DNA from 2 places in the Companilactobacillus sp. HBUAS59699 genome. Region 2 is predicted to be linked to the other one. Evidence: predicted binding sites of a transcription regulator. Region 2 holds the regulator's gene; the other holds the start of a gene.

Region 1 (8,647 bases), on a different contig from region 2:
TCAGTTGTTTTGATCTTCTTATTGGTTGCCTTCTTTGATACCGCTGGTACCTTGATTGGTCTAGCAGCACAAGCTGGATTTATGAAGGATAATAAGATGCCACGTATCGGTGGTGCACTTATGGCAGATTCGATCTCAATGCTTGGTGGTGCAGTGATGGGTACAACTCCAACTGCAGCATACGTTGAATCTAGTGCCGGTATTGCTATTGGTGGTCGTACAGGATTGACATCAATGGTTGTCGGAATTTTATTTGCCCTCGCAATGTTCTTCTCACCATTATTGACAGTCGTAACTTCAAATGTAACGGCACCAGTATTGATCATTGTTGGTATTTTAATGGCTCAATCAATGAAGGAAATCGATTGGAGCAAGTTTGAAATTGCAATGCCAGCATTTCTAACAATTGTTGGTATGCCACTTACATACAATATTTCTTATGGTATTGCCTTTGGATTTTTAGCTTATCCACTAACTATGTTAGCCGCAGGTAGAAGAAAAGAAATAAATCCAATTATGTATATTTTGTTCGTCGTATTCATTATCTTGCTATATACAATTAACATCTTACCTAAATAGGAGGCATTACCTTGTTAGACATGAATGATTTCAAGAACCTCATTAAAGCTGGTTCAGCTGATATTCCCGCAGATTTGGTTATTAAAAATGGACAATTAGTTAATGTATCTACTAAAGAAATTTATCCAACTCAAGTTGCAATTTATAAGAATAAGATCGTCGCAGTTGATGATGATGTTTCTGATTATATTGGTGATTCTACAAAAGTGATCGATGCTAAAGGTCAATATTTGGTTCCTGGTATGATCGATGGACATATTCACGTGGAGTGCAGCAAGTTGAGTATGACAAGCTTTGCTCAAGCTGTTGTTCCTCATGGGACGACGAGTATTGTTTCAGGTTTAGATGAATATATTTCAGTTATTGGTTTGAAGGGTCTTAAAGAAATATTTAAAGAGATCGATCAATCTGATTTGAAATTATTCTGGGGAGCTCCATTCAAAACTCCCTATACTATTCCACAGTCAACAATCGCTGAAAATATTGACTCTAATATGCAAAAAGAGTTATTGAAGCAAGCAAATGTCTATGGTGTTTGGGAAACAGTCCGTGAAGATATTCAAGAATTGGATGAAGATACTTTGAAGACGATGTTATACGCCAAAGAAGCTCATAAGCCAGTTTGGGGTTGCTCGCCTATGGCACGAGGTAAGAAGCTCAATCAGTATTTGATGAGTGGAGTTCGTGTTGACCATGAAAGTTACGATCACGAAGAATTATTAGAAAAAGCGCGTAAGGGCATGAATGTGGTCGTTAGAGAATCATCCGTAACACACTTCTTAAAAGAAAACATCCGTGCCATTACTGAAAACACTGCCGATGTTGCTCGTCACGTTAGCTTCTGTACAGATGATGTTACGGCAACTGATATTGCTGAATTAGGACATCTGGATCACGTCGTTCGTCTGGCAATTAAGGCTGGAGTAGAGCCATTAACGGCCATTCAAATGGCAACGATCAATTCAGCTGAAGCATATCGAATCGATGATCAAGTTGGTATGATTGCACCTAATCGGGATGCTGATATTTTATTTGTTAAAGATTTGAATGAATTTAAAATTTCAGAAGTGATTTCAAAAGGTAAAATCGTTGAAGAAAATAAAACTTCAACGATCAAGTATTCAGATGAAATCATGCATTCAGTCAAAGCTAAGAAGCTTACGCCAGATGACTTTGTTTATAAAGTTGATATTGAATCCGGTGTGGCAAATGTTGAGACGATTAAGAGTGTTGGACCATTTGTCAGAAAACGTCGTGACGTTGAATTGAATATCAAAGATCATCAGATTGAAATTGATCCATCTAAAGATGTCGCTTTGGTTTCTGTTATCGAAAGATTTGGTATTAATGGAAATAAATCTTTGGGATTCACTTCAGGATGGGGTCTGCAGGCCGGAGCAATGGCTTCGACTGCCGCACCGGATGATAATAATCTAATCGTTATGGGTGTTAACGCTGACGATATGGCATTTGCTGCTAATGAATTGATCACACGTGGTGGTGGACAAATCGTTGTTAAAGACCAACAGGTTCTAAGTTTCTTGCCGTTGCCAATTGCTGGAATCGTATCAGAAGCAACTCCGGCAGAAGTAGTGCAACAAGAGAAGAGCATTCTCAAGGCAGCTCGTGATTTGGGTAGTAAAGTTGATGATCCAATGTTTTATATGACTTTCTTACCAATTACAGCTATACCTGACTTGGCAATTACTGATTTGGGACCAACCGATTGTATTGGTTTGAAATTGTTTGATCCAATTTTGAGCGTTAAAAAAAGCTAGCCGTTAAGCTAGCTTTTTCATTTCCATTTATCTATTAATTTGTTAGTCTCTTTTGTGTTATTAGTAAATACACTATCGAATTTGTAAACCTTTAATGCATTGTAGTTATCATTATAAGTATCTAGGGTCCAGGCATTGGTTTTAAAACCATTGTCATGGGCTTTTTTGATGAGCTTTTTAGTCCATTGATTTTGGTCTATCGAAATAAAGGTAATATAACGAGGCGCATTGTCGATTTCCTCAGTATACTGTCTTTCGGTTACGGAATCTAGTAACCATAGAATAGGTATATTCTTTTGGGCTTTTTTACTATGGAATTTTTCAATACCAGGGATGCTGCTATCTTGCATGATAATATTGTTATTCATTTTATACTTATTGAGTACCTTTGCTAAGGCTTGTTCAGTATCAGTATTATCACCGGCGTTTTTCTTTGCTTCTATAATATAATGAACGTTTTTCTTGTAATGCTTGAAGACATCACTGAGTTTATGCAATTTTTCACCGTTAGCTAATTTTATTTTAGAAAGTTTCTGATCAGTCGAATCAGAAATTTTGATATTTTTGCCAGTCGTGCGTTTCAAATTGTTGTCATGAGAAACATATAGATTACCGTCTTTATTCATCCATACGTCTTGTTCGATATATTGACTACCATCTTTAATAGCGGTGTTGTATCCGGCAAAGGAATGCTCAGGTTGATTGTAAGGACTGCCACGGTGAGAGAAGACTAACGGAGTTTCAGGTGAGGCATGATTGATGCTGGTCTCTACTGATGTTAGGTTTTTGGCTTTGGCGGCAGCATTTGCCGTGATACCAGCAGTTGTTATTCCTATTAGTATGGCAGCGATACTTAGAATTGTAGGTATTTTTTTCATGTTTAATTCCCTTAAATGTTAAATAATTTCATATGCTCTTTAAGATATTTTCCAGTGATACTATCTTTGGAATCACAAATTTCTTGAGGAGTTCCACTGGCTATAATTTTACCACCATTGATCCCACCCTCGGGACCAAGATCATTAATATAGTCGGCATTGGCAATAATATCAAGATCGTGTTCAATGACAATAACGGTAGCGTGATTGTCGATCAATTTATTTAGAACGCCGATCAATACTGAGACATCCTTAGGATGGAGGCCGACACTAGGCTCATCGAAGACGAATAATTGGTTCTTTTGACTGCGTTTCATGTAGGTAACTAGTTTTAATCTTTGAGCTTCACCACCTGATAAGGTTGGAGTACTTTCCCCAAGTTCTAAATAATTCAAACCAATTTCATTAAGTGTATCTATGGTGTTTTCAATATTAGTTTCATCTTTGAAAAAGTCAGCTGCTTCAGTAATAGACATATTTAATATTTCGGCAATATTTTTGCCATGCCAAGTTATTGCTAGAATGTCGGGATTGTAACGATTACCGTGACATACTGGGCAAGTTTCTACCATATCAGGAAGATACTGAATATCTAAGGTTATGACTCCAGTTCCACCGCAGTTAGGGCAGGCACCTTCTTTATTGTTATATGAGAAATAACTGGCAGTGTATTTCTTAGCTTTAGCTTGCTCTGTTGCAGCGAATAATTTACGAACCTTGTCTAGAATCTTAGTATAGGTTGCAACTGTGGAACGAACATTCTTACCGATCGGCGTGGAGTCAACCGTCAAAACATTTTTGATACCATTAGTATCAAGAGACTTAACATATTTTGGAATAGGGTCACCGTTTAATTTGTCCTCCAAAGCATTGATGAAACTGTCGAAGACAAGTGTGGTTTTACCTGATCCAGACATTCCTGATACTACATTTAATGATTCTTTACTGAATTTGGCCTTCATACCGTGAATATTGAAGCGGTCACCAATTTCGACGCTGATAGTACCTTTAGTGAATGGTTTAGTTTGTTGATGGCAAAGGATATTTGCATCACCGGTCAAATATGGTTCGATGACGGAGTCGTGATTGTTCTTAATATCATCAACGGTTCCTTTAGAAATAACTTGTCCACCGCTGGCACCTGATGATGGTCCAATTTCAATAACATAATCAGCTGCTGCAATAATACTAGTATCGTGATCAACGACGATGAGCGAGTTACCTAATTTTACTAGTTCACGTAAGATCTTTATCAAACCAGTAACATTAGCCGGATGCAAACCAACACTTGGTTCATCTAAGACGTATAACACTCCAGTCATTTGATTACGAATGGTCCGAGCTAATTGGATTCTTTGTAATTCACCTGTGGACAAAGTATTGCCAGCACGTGTGAGTGTTAAATAGTTTAAGCCTAAGTCATCGATCGGCTGTAATAATTCTAATAACTCATTAGTTAAGTTTTTGCCTAATTTTTGCATATCATCAGGAAGCCAATCCATGATGTCATTACAGAAGTCTTGTAATTGGCTAATACTCAATTGACAAACCTGAGCAATATTTTTACCGACTAATTCATTATTGAATAATTTTGGATCAAATCTGCTACCTAAACAATTTGGGCATTCTTTAATAGAATAAAATCTGCCTAATCGCTTAAGAGTATTTTCGTTTTTGGTACTATTCAAACTATGTTTAACGGCGTCGATGGCATTTTCATATAATGCATTTAGTTTAAATGATTTACCAGTTGAAGTAGGGATGATCACTTCTTTTTTTACACCTTTACCGTTGACGACGATGTCTTTTTCTTTTTCAGTTAGATCTTTAAAGGGAACATCAACTCTAACGCCTAGTTCTTGAACAACTTCGATTTGAAGTGAACGACCTGGTAAGCGCCATGAACGTACGGCACCTTCAGCAATGGTCAAAGTTTTGTCAGGAATGATTTTATCTAATTCGATAGTTTTTAAGAAGCCAGTTCCTTGGCAAGTAGGGCAGGCGCCAGTGGAATTAAAGGCAAAGTCTTCAGCACCAAATGCCATAAAATGTACGTGGCAAACTAGACAAGTTAAAACACCCATATTGTCATCAGAGGTAGGTAGATCCATAACTTGCGATATTTTTAGAGTTGGATCAAGTCTGTGTCCATTAGGACATTTGACTGATGCTAGTCGAGAAAACATCAAACGTAAGATATTTAGACTTTCAGTCATTGTACCAACTGTTGAGCGAACTCCAGGAACCACTGGCCGTTGTCTCAAAGCAATTGTGGAAGGTAGATTCTTGATGTCTTTCACATTTGAACGTCCCATTTGAGTGATGCGACGTCTAGTATAAGTAGAAAGTGCGTTGAGATATTTTCTAGCACCTTCAGAATAAATTGTATCCATTGCCAGTGATGACTTACCTGATCCGGAAACACCAGTTATTGCTACAAAAGAATTGAGAGGAATATCAATATTTAAGTTCTTCAGATTATTAGCATTTGCACCACGAACCTCGATATTGTCTGGAATATAATTTTTGTGTCTAATTACCATAATTAACTCCTTCCATTTTGCATTAACATTTTAACATTGCTGCCAATTATATTGTGAAATTAGGATTTTTTTAAAAGTTGAATCCTACTGCATCAAGCTCCAAGCATGTGAAAACACTACCATATATGGATAAGGCTTAGATTTGTATACAATATCTAGTCGTTAAGTGTTATTATAGTGAATGTTGATTTTTTACAGATTATTTAATGAATTGGTTGGAGGAGAATAATGATGATCGTATTGAGCGGCACTATTGGAGCCGGTAAAAGTTCATTGGCAACTATTTTGTCAAAACATTTAGGAACAGAGGCATTTTATGAACAAGTCGATAACAATCCTGTGTTACCACTTTTTTATGCTGATCCTAAGAAATATGCATTTCTATTACAAATTTATTTTTTGAACAAGCGCTTTGAATCTATCAAACAAGCAATGGTAGATGACAATAATGTTTTGGACCGTTCAATTTACGAGGATTCACTATTCTTTCATATGAATGCAGATATGGGACGTGCTACACCTCAAGAAGTTAAGGTTTATGACGAATTACTAGATAACATGATGCAAGAACTACCATATGCTGCTGCAAAAAAAGCTCCAGACTTACTAGTTCATATTGATATTTCATACGATACAATGATCAAACGTATCGAAAAACGTGGCCGTGACTACGAACAACCAGAACAAGATCCATCATTAGTTGAGTATTATCATAACTTGCTCGGTCGTTATGACGGTTGGTATGATGACTATGATTATAGTCCAAAGATGAAGATCGACGGAGATAAGTATGATTTCGTTGAAAATCCTGATGATCTTCAAACTGTTTTGGATCAAATCGATGCTGAATTGGCAAAGCACAGAGTTACATCAAATAATTAAATTAAAGAAAAGAAGCTGAAAAGCTTCTTTTTTAGTTTGATGTCTATGTGAAAATACGGTAATCTATTTAAGACAGTTTTTCTGGTAACCTGTCCAAAATAAAAACAGTGGGGGATTTTTTTCTATGAACAAATTAAAGACTAGGGATATAACTCAATTGGCGATTATCGCTGCTTTGTATGTTGCAGTGACAGTTGCACCTGGACTTTCAGCATTTTCGTATGGTCCAGTTCAATTTAGAGTTTCTGAGATCCTGATGTTGTTACCATTTTTTAATCATAAGTACAGCTGGTCACTGATCATTGGTTGTTTTATCGCTAATATCTTCAGTGCATCACTTGGAGCATATGATTTATTATTTGGTACATTGGCAACGGCAGTTGCTTGCTACTTGATAACCAAGGTTCCAGCTAAGATGGAATGGATCTGGGCAGTTCCAGCTATATGTGCCGTAGTAAACGGTATTATCGTTGGTGCTGAACTTCACTTGGTACTTAAAATTCCATTCTGGATCAATGCTGGATCAGTTGCATTAGGTGAAGTAGTAGTGGTTGCGATTGGCGCTGCAATTTTTTATTTCTTAATGAAAAATCGCAATTTCAGTAAATTAATTAATTAAGACTATAAAGGGGGAAGTGATTCCTCCTTTTTTTTGTTATAATCATCATTATAAAGATTGTGAGGAGATGTTTTTATGAATATCGGAATTTTTACCGATACATACTTCCCTCAAGTTAGTGGAGTAGCTACATCGATCCAAACATTGAAGAACGATTTGGAACGAAAAGGAAATTCAGTTTATATTTTTACAACAACCGATCCCAATGTTTCTAAAAAAACAATTGAACCTAATATTTTTCGGGTAAGCAGTGTACCGTTCATCTCGTTTACTGATAGAAGAATTGCAATCAGAGGGATGTTCCATGCGGTGGAACTTGCTAAAGAATTAAAATTGGACATTGTTCATACACAGACAGAATTCTCGATGGGTTTAATGGGTAAATTTGTAGCAAAGCAGTTAAAAATACCGTTTGTTCATACTTATCACACGATGTATGAGGACTATTTGCATTACGTCTTGAATGGTCATTTACTTAAGCCATATCATGTAAAGCAAATGTCTAGAATGTTCTTGAAGAATGCTTCAGGCGTTGTTGCTCCAAGTAAGCAAGTGAAGGCAACACTAGACCGCTATGAAATCAAAGCACCTATTTCAATTATTCCTACGGGTGTGGACCTTTCAGAATATACCAAACCAGTTAACGCATCTGATATACGTGAACAATTAGGAATTTCTGAAGATACACCAGTAATACTGATGTTGAGTCGAATCGCTTTGGAGAAAAAGATTGATCATATGCTTCGATCAATGCCTGAGTTGCTCAAGTATAATCCTGAAATTAAGTTAGTTATCGTTGGTGATGGTCCCGATATGGAAGAATTAGTTCAAATGTCGAAGGACTTGGGAATTGACGACAGTGTTATATTTACTGGAGAAGTAGAGCACGATAAAATCTCACCATATTATCATATGGCGAATATTTTTGTGTCATCCAGTGACACTGAATCTCAAGGATTAACATACATTGAAGCAATTGCTTCAGGATTAAAAATCGTCGTTAGAAGTGCGCCATATACTGATCAGCTTTTGACAGATCCGTCAGTTGGTGTAACATTCTCACAAGATAGTCAATTAGTTCCTAGGATCATTGCATATCTTGATCATCCAAAATCATTTGACGATCGTGACGCAAGACATAAGATCCTATATAACATTTCATCTGATAACTTTGGTAATTCCGTTTTGGACTTTTACCATCGTTCAGAAGAATATTTTGTCAGAGAGGAACTTTCAGATTCATCAATAGATCCAGAGGAGTATTCGAATGATTAAAATAACAATGTTTTCATCAGCAGATAAAGTCGCAGGACAGGGCGTCGGCAGTGCCTATAAGGAATTGATAAACCTGCTGAAAGAACGTTTTAG
Region 2 (8,647 bases):
TGACGAAAAATAAAAAGTTACTTTTAATTGATGGAAATAGTGTCTCGTTTAGAGCATTTTTTGCCATGCACAATGTATTAGATAAATTTGTTTCAGGCGATGGCATCCATACTAACGCCTTGTATGCATTTAATAATATGCTAGATATAATCTTGAAGGACGAGTCACCAACACATGCACTCGTTGCATTCGATGCTGGTAAGACGACTTTTAGAACAAAAATGTTTTCAGATTACAAAGGTACTCGTGCCAAAACTCCACCAGAATTGATGGAACAACTACCTTTGATTCAAGAGTTGCTTAATTTACGTGGAATTAAGACTTACGAATTGAAGAATTACGAAGCTGATGACATTATCGGAACTATGTCTCGTAAAGGCCAATCCGAAGGGATGGATGTCACTGTTATTACTGGTGATCGAGATTTGACACAATTGACGACCGACAAGGTAACCGTACGAGTAAACGTCAAAGGTGTTACTGAAACTGAAGCTTATACTCCAGAACATGTTAAGGAAAAACTCGGGATCACACCTGAACAAATCATTGATATGAAAGGATTAATGGGCGATACTTCTGATCATTATCCTGGCGTTGAAAAAGTCGGCGAGAAGACAGCAATCAAGTTACTCAATGAATACGGCTCTATGGAAGGACTGTATGAGCATGTTGATGAAATGAAGAAGAGTAAGCTCAAAGAACACCTGATCAATGATAAGGATCAGGCTTTCTTGAGTAAGAAATTGGCTACAATTAATTGTGAAGCACCAGTAGAATTAAAGCTTGGTGATTTGGAATATCACGGCGATAATCAAGAGCAACTAATTAAGTTCTATCAACGAATGGACTTCAACTCATTTCTTGAAAAGATGGATGTTGATACTGACGATGCTAAAGAAGAACTTGCTGATATTAAGTTCTCTGAGTTAGATTCGGCTGCTATCGACAAAATTGTCGAAGAGGCTGGTCCACAGACTATTATCGTTGAAAATTTCGGTGAAAATTATCACATCTCGACGATCATTGGTATAGCAATCGAAAGCAACGGTAATTATTACAGCACAACTGATATATCTATTTTGGAAAATGATAAATTGAAGCAATGGTTGGCCGATGAAAACAAAGAGAAATATGTCTTTGATAACAAGAAGACCGTTGCACTCTTGCATCGCTACGGTTGTGAATTTGCTGGAGTAAGTTTTGATATGTTGTTAGTTTCGTACTTATTGGATACTAATGATAATAAGACTGATATCGGGATCGTGGCTCAAAACTATGGTCATAATTTACCAAACGAAGAAGAGTTCTATGGTAAAGGTGTCAAAAAGGCAGTCCCTGAAGATGATCAGGTTCTGATGAATTTCTTGTGTCAAAAAGCTCATATTATCAATGAATTGCACGATAAGATGTTAGCCGAATTGAAAAAGAACGACCAGGACAGTTTGTATGACGAGATCGAATTACCATTGTCGAATGTTTTGGCAAGTATGGAAATCAAGGGTGTTAAGGTAGACGCAAGTCGCTTAAAAGAAATGCAAAATGACTTTGCTAAGAAATTGAGTGATATTGAACAACAGATTTATCAAGAAGCTGGTGAAGAATTCAACATCAATTCACCTAAACAACTAGGTGTGATCTTGTTTGAAAAGTTAAAATTACCTGTCATTAAAAAAACAAAAACAGGCTATTCAACTGCGGTTGATGTACTTGAAAAATTAAAGAGTAAGTCACCAGTAGTTCAAAAAATCTTGGATTATCGTCAAATTTCTAAGATCAACTCGACTTATGCAGTTGGATTACAAAAATTTATCCAACCAGATAACAGAATTCATACTATTTACCAACAAACGCTAACTCAAACTGGACGCTTGTCATCAATTGAACCTAACTTGCAAAATATTCCAATTAGAATTGATGAAGGACGCCAGATCAGAAAGGCATTCGTGCCACAGGATGACGATTGGGAAATGTTCTCAGCTGATTATTCTCAAGTTGAATTACGTGTTTTAGCACATATTTCTGGTGATGAGAATATGCAAGAGGCCTTTAAAGAAGATTACGATATTCATGCACATACTGCCATGAGAATCTTTGGATTAGATAGCACGGACGAAGTTACACCTGATATGCGACGGAAAGCCAAGGCCACTAACTTTGGTATTGTTTATGGTATCAGTGACTATGGATTGTCACAGAATATTGGTATAACTCGTAAAGAGGCTGCACAGTTCATCGATTCTTACTTCGAACAGTATCCAGGAGTTAAGAAGTATATGGATGATATCGTTAAATTTGCTAGAGAGAATGGCTATGTTGAAACAATAATGCATCGTCGTAGATACTTGCCAGATATTCATTCTAAGAACTTTAATATTCGTAATTTTGCTCAGAGAACAGCCATGAACACACCTATTCAAGGTAGTGCGGCTGATATTATTAAAGTTGCCATGATCAATATGCAAAAGATGCTCAAAAAAGAGAACTTGCAAGCTAACTTACTATTGCAAGTTCACGATGAAATGATTTTTGAAGCACCAAAATCTGAAATTCCAATTTTGGAGAAGCTCGTACCAAGTGTAATGGATTCTGCTGTTAAATTAGATGTTCCACTAAAAGTTGGATCAGCGCACGGTGAAAGTTGGTACGAAGCAAAATAATAAATTTTATAAAGAAATGAGTGAAAAAGTATGCCTGAAATGCCAGAAGTAGAGACTGTTAGACGAGGATTGATATCTCAAGTTAAGGGTAAAAAAATCACTAACGTTGAGATCAGATATCAAAACTTAATAACGGGGGATGTACAACAATTTATTGATATGGTGACTGGTACAACTATTGAAGATATTGGTCGTCGTGCTAAGTTCTTGTTGATACATTTAGATAATGGATTTACGATCATTAGCCATTTGCGAATGGAAGGTAAGTATCGTGTTTCTGCCGATCCAGCAATGATCGATAAACATTCTCATGCAATTTTTACTTTGGATGATGGACAAAAGCTCATTTATAATGATGTTAGAAAATTTGGTCGAATGCAGTTGTGGAGAACGTCTGATCTTGCGGGAAATAAGTCGATTGCAAAATTAGGTCCTGAGCCCTTGTCAGATGAATTTACATTTGAAAATGTTAAACCAAGGATAATGCGACATCGCAAAGACATTAAGACGGTTTTGTTAGATCAATCAGTTATGAGTGGACTTGGTAACATATACGTCGATGAAGTCCTTTGGAGTGCCAAACTGCATCCAGAAACACCAGCTAATCACTTGAATGATGATGATATTAAGAATATTATTAAATATTCAAATGAAGAAATGAAAATGGGAATTGAAGCTGGTGGATCAACGGTTAGATCGTATGTAGATTCAACTGGTCATGCAGGTCACATGCAGAATTTCTTGCACGCTTATGGCAAAGAAGGAACACCTTGTTCTCGTTGCGGTACTGAAATCGAGAAAATAAAAGTAGGCGGACGTGGTACACACTTCTGTCCACACTGTCAGGTAATCAAATGAGCAAGATCTATGGGTTAACGGGTGGAATCGCAGCTGGTAAATCAACTGTATTGGATATTTTTAGAAAGAACGGTTGTGTAGTTTACGACGCTGATCAAGTAGCAAGAGATATTGTCGAGCCTGGTACTATTGGATTGGAACAGATTGTAAGTACTTTTGGTAAAGGAATCTTGTTCAGTGACGGATCTTTGAATCGAAAAAAATTAGGTTCAATCGTTTTTAATGATAAAAATCAGCTAAAAAAGTTAACAAATATCACAGGACCATTGATTCGAGAGCAAATTCTACATACAATAAAACAAGTCCGTGAATCAAATGATAAAAGAATAGTAATATTTGAAATTCAATTATTGTTTGAATCTAATTATCAAAATTATTTTGATGGAGTAATAACTATTTATATTCCTGAAAAAATACAGTTAGAACGCTTGATGGAACGTGATAGAATTAGTGAAGAAGATGCTTTGAAAAAAATCAATTCACAAATGTCGATGGAAGATAAGAAAAAACGTGCAGATATTGTGATTGATAATTCAGGTAATTTGAATATTTTAGAAACTGAAATTTATAATTTGATAAAAAAATTATGATACAGAAAAGAGGCTGATGATATGATTTGTCCACATTGTCATCATGATTCATCAAAAGTTGTCGACAGTCGTCCAAGTGATGAGGGACGCGCTATCAGACGTAGAAGAGAATGCGAATACTGCGGGACACGTTTTACAACTTTTGAAAGAATCGAAAAATCGCCATTATTAGTAATCAAGAAGAACGGGAATCGTGAAGAGTTCAGTCGTGAGAAGTTATTGCGAGGATTAGTACGTGCAGCTGAAAAGCGCCCAGTTACTATTGATCAAATGAATGGCATCGTTGATAAGGTAGAAAATCAAATTCGTGCAACCGGTGAGAATGAAGTTGGTTCTCAAACTATCGGTGAATATGTCATGAAGATTCTTGCCGATGTCGATGATGTTACTTATATCCGCTTTGCCAGCGTCTATCGTGAATTCAAAGATATGAATGGATTTATGAAAGAGGTTCAAGAAATGATGGCAAATGATGGATCTGAAGGTAAATCTGATAAAGATTAGGAAGTGCTGAATTGGCAAAAGAATTTAATTATGATCCGGCAAAGTTTACACCATTGACGGGTTATTGGTGTTTGCCACACGGACAAATAAATGATTATGATCGTCATGTTTTGACTGATCTTTATTTGCCGTTACTTGGAACTCGTGCATATAGTATTTATTTACTGTTGTGGGAGAAGGTTCCTAATAAAGAATTAGTCAGTGAGCGTCAGAGTCACGCTGATCTGATGAGCTTATTAGACCTTGACTTAAAAACTTTTTATAATGAACGCATTAAGGCCGAAGCATTGGGTTTGATCCGGTCATATGAAAAGCATGATGACATTGGTGATTACGTTGTATATCAATTGTTTGAGCCTTTAATGCCGCATGATTTTTTTAATGATGATCTAATGAGTATTTTTTTGTATGAACAGATAGGTGAGAAGAACTATCACAAGTTAGTCAAAAAATATGCCCAATCGACTGATATTCTTGATGATTCCAAAGAGATCAGTAAAGATTTCTTGGAAGTATTTCAATTAAGTAATGATGACTTGATAAATACTCCGTCAGAAGTTAAATCGGCTCAAAGTGATTTTGATGATATGAATACACAACCTAAACCTAAGATCCAAGAAACAGATGATTCTCAACTAGACTGGGAGTTGATTTCGGAAAGAATTGGTCAGTTGTTCAAAATCAGTAATGATGATCTCTTAAAGAATCAAGAATTGATCATTAGTTTGCACGCTTTTTATGGCATAGATGAAATAGCCATAATTAATTTGATCGGTCAAACTTGTGACATCGTTAATAATAAGATCGATCCAGTCCGTTTGAAGCGGACGGTTCAAGATCGCTTTGAGAAGAATGCTAATATTTCAATCAAGAATGCCACAACTCAGAATAATAATGAAGCTAATAACACAAACCAAAATACTATAGTGACACATTTTAATCGTGCAGATGATGTATTGTTGCAACAAGCGAAGACTTTGGCACCAGCTGACTTCTTAGCCGCTGAGAAAAAGAAGAGTGGCGGCTTTACTGGTACAGTGGAATCACGGGCATTACGAGATATGGCGATGAAGACTTATTTGTCACCAGCTGTTTTGAATATCATGGTGGACTACATACTGCAAAATTCGCCAACGCTGACGTTACCCTTAATGGAAACTATGGCTAATGATTGGCAGCAAAACAACGTTGAAACTCCAGAACAAGCTCTGCAAAGGCTGCATGATTTCAAAACTAAGCCGCGTAACCCCAAGCGTCGTTATAACAGTAATAAGGCATCCAGAAGAGTCGAACAGAGTACTGATTGGAGTAAGGTGACTTCCAAGCCAGTAGCTAATGGGGATGCTAAAAAGAAACAACAAGAGTTACAAGAGAGACTCAGAAAAATGAGAAATAAGGATAATTAATCATGGAAAATTTAGGATCAAAATTAGCTGAATATTTAAACTCAAAAAATCTAACTGATGATTATCGTCGTTTGATGAGTCAAGCATTGAATGATCCTGATGTTCAAGTTTTTTTGAAGAAAAATTCTGAACAAATCAATTCAGATGCTATTGATGTTAGTGCCGCTAGTATTTATGAATTCTACAATCACAAGACACATCCAAGTGAATTGTCTAAGGGATATGTGCCACAATTAGTGGTCAGTAATCACAATATTGAAGTTGTCTATGCCCCTAATAGCAGAACTATCAGCAAAGAAAAAGAAAGTAATTATGAATCAAAATTTGTCTTGTTGAATATGCCAAAGGATATTCGCAAAGCTACACTGTCTGATTACGGTGGTGCGGGTAGACAAGAGGCACTCGAAGCGGCACTAGACTTTGTAGATAATTATGAACATCGAAATGATAACTTTGTTCCCGGATTATATTTGGCTGGTGACTTTGGTGTAGGTAAGACATATCTTTTGGGTGCAATCGCTAATGAATTGATCAAAGATGATATCAAAACAACGATTATGCATTTTCCAACCTTTGCGATTGAAATGAAAAATTCAATCGGACAGAACAATGTATTAGATCGTGTCAACAAAGTTAAAGATGCTGAAATTTTAATGCTGGATGATATTGGGGCAGACTCAATGTCTAGTTGGATCCGTGATGAAGTACTAGGAGTTATCTTGCAATATCGTATGCAAGAAAATATGCCGACATTTTTCTCTTCGAATTTTTCAATGTCTGAGCTAGAACAGCATTTGTCAGTTAATCAGCGTGGAGAAGAAGAGCCAGTAAAGGCACAGCGGATTATGGAGCGAGTAAAATATCTCTCCAAAGAAGTAATCGTCAGCGGACCAAATAAACGATTTTCAAGATAGATTTTCATTTTAGACTTGCAAAATGGATTTATAAATGTTTCAATAAGTGCATGAAAGACAACACTTCGGTTCTATTCAGGGAGGGTACGATTACTGAAAGCTTACCCATTACTGGAGTTACCACTTTCACTAAAAACTGTATAATTGTCGGTTACTTTATAACCAAAAGAGTGAAAACTGTTTTGTACAGTTTTAAAGTGGGTGGAACCGCGTAGGAATGCGTCCCTGAAGTATGTATACATATTAGTATTGTGTATGTACTTCAGGGACGCATTTTTGTTGTCCAAATTTTAGGAGGAAACCACATGTCAAAAATCAAATTAACATTTCCAGATGATTCTGTTAGAGAGTTTGATGAAGGCACAACTGTTCTAGATGTTGCTAAGTCAATTAGTACATCATTAGGCAAAAAAGCTGTTGCTGGTAAACTTAACGACACTTTAATCGATGTAGAACGTCCAATCAGCCAAGATGGTAAGATTGAAATCATTGCCGGTGAAGATGATGAAGATTCACTTAAGGTTTTGAGAAATACTGCTAGTTTAGTATTCGGTGCTGCTGCTAGTGAATTAAAGAAGAATCTTCACTTCGGTGAAAAAGAATCAAACGATGACGGTTTCTTCGTTGATACAGATGATAAAGATGGTCAAATCAGTGTTGACGAGCTAGAAGAAATTTCAGCTATCATGCACAAGATCATTAAGAACAACGACAAAGTTGAACGTGTCATGATGGACAAGTCAGAATTAGTTGAAATGTTCAAGGATGATCCATACAAGTCATCATTGATCGGTGCTATTGAATCAGTTCAAATTCCTGTATACAAATTAGATGGATTCGTTGACTTCGGTTACGATGCAATTCTTCCAAGTATGAAGAGTTTGAAACACTTTAGCTTATTATCAGTTGCTGGTGCTTATTGGCAAGGTAAGTCAAGTAACCCAATGTTACAAAGAATTTATGGTACAGCCTTTTATAAGGAAGCAGATCTTGAAGCTGATGCAAAACGTCGTGCTGAGATCAAAGAGCGTGATCACAGAACAATTGGTCGTGATCTTGACCTATTCTTCGTTGATCCAGAAGTTGGTGCAGGACTTCCATACTGGATGCCAAATGGTGCAACAATTCGTCGTGTCATCGAAAGATACATCATCGATAAGGAAGTTGCTTGGGGTTACCAACACGTATACACACCAATCCTTATGAACTTGAATGCTTATAAGACTTCAGGCCACTGGGAACACTATCGTGAAGACATGTTCCCACCAATGGACATGGGTGACGGCGAAATGCTTGAACTACGTCCTATGAACTGTCCTTCACATATTCAAATTTACAACCATCACAAACGTTCATACCGTGAATTACCAGTTCGTATCGCTGAATTAGGTATGATGCACAGATATGAAAAGTCAGGTGCTTTGACAGGTCTACAACGTGTTCGTGAAATGACACTTAATGATGGTCACACATTCGTTGCTCTTGACCAAATTCAAGCAGAATTCAAACGTACTCTTCAATTGATGGTTGAAGTATACAAGGACTTCGATATTACAGATTACTCATTCCGTTTAAGTTACAGAGATCCTGCTAATACAGAGAAGTACTTTGATGACGATGAAATGTGGAACAAGTCACAATCAATGCTTAAGGGTGCCATGGACGAACTTGGTCTTGACTACTATGAAGCAGAAGGTGAAGCTGCATTCTATGGTCCA

Evidence for each region. Region 2 encodes NrdR, which represses ribonucleotide reductase genes. Its sites were predicted from a motif close to ACACNATATATNGTGT; they were not measured.
Region 1: the regulator NrdR is predicted to act here: its motif matches at 5,925-5,940, upstream of U8519_RS10760 (deoxynucleoside kinase).

What each region holds. Positions count from the first base shown of each region.
Region 1 covers NZ_JAYKTV010000005.1:202,790-211,436, forward strand. Annotated here, with positions in the region: gene U8519_RS10740 (NCS2 family permease) at 1-579, shown strand, start outside; gene U8519_RS10745 (adenine deaminase C-terminal domain-containing protein) at 600-2,357, shown strand; gene U8519_RS10750 (glycerophosphodiester phosphodiesterase) at 2,375-3,235, opposite strand; gene U8519_RS10755 (excinuclease ABC subunit UvrA) at 3,247-5,778, opposite strand; gene U8519_RS10760 (deoxynucleoside kinase) at 6,010-6,660, shown strand; gene U8519_RS10765 (QueT transporter family protein) at 6,785-7,279, shown strand; gene U8519_RS10770 (glycosyltransferase family 4 protein) at 7,355-8,554, shown strand; gene U8519_RS10775 (glycosyltransferase family 4 protein) at 8,547-8,647, shown strand, end outside.
Region 2 covers NZ_JAYKTV010000001.1:101,873-110,519, forward strand. Annotated here, with positions in the region: gene polA (DNA polymerase I) at 1-2,657, shown strand, start outside; gene mutM (DNA-formamidopyrimidine glycosylase) at 2,688-3,515, shown strand; gene coaE (dephospho-CoA kinase) at 3,512-4,105, shown strand; gene nrdR (transcriptional regulator NrdR) at 4,127-4,609, shown strand; gene U8519_RS00480 (DnaD domain protein) at 4,621-6,015, shown strand; gene dnaI (primosomal protein DnaI) at 6,018-6,929, shown strand; gene thrS (threonine--tRNA ligase) at 7,235-8,647, shown strand, end outside.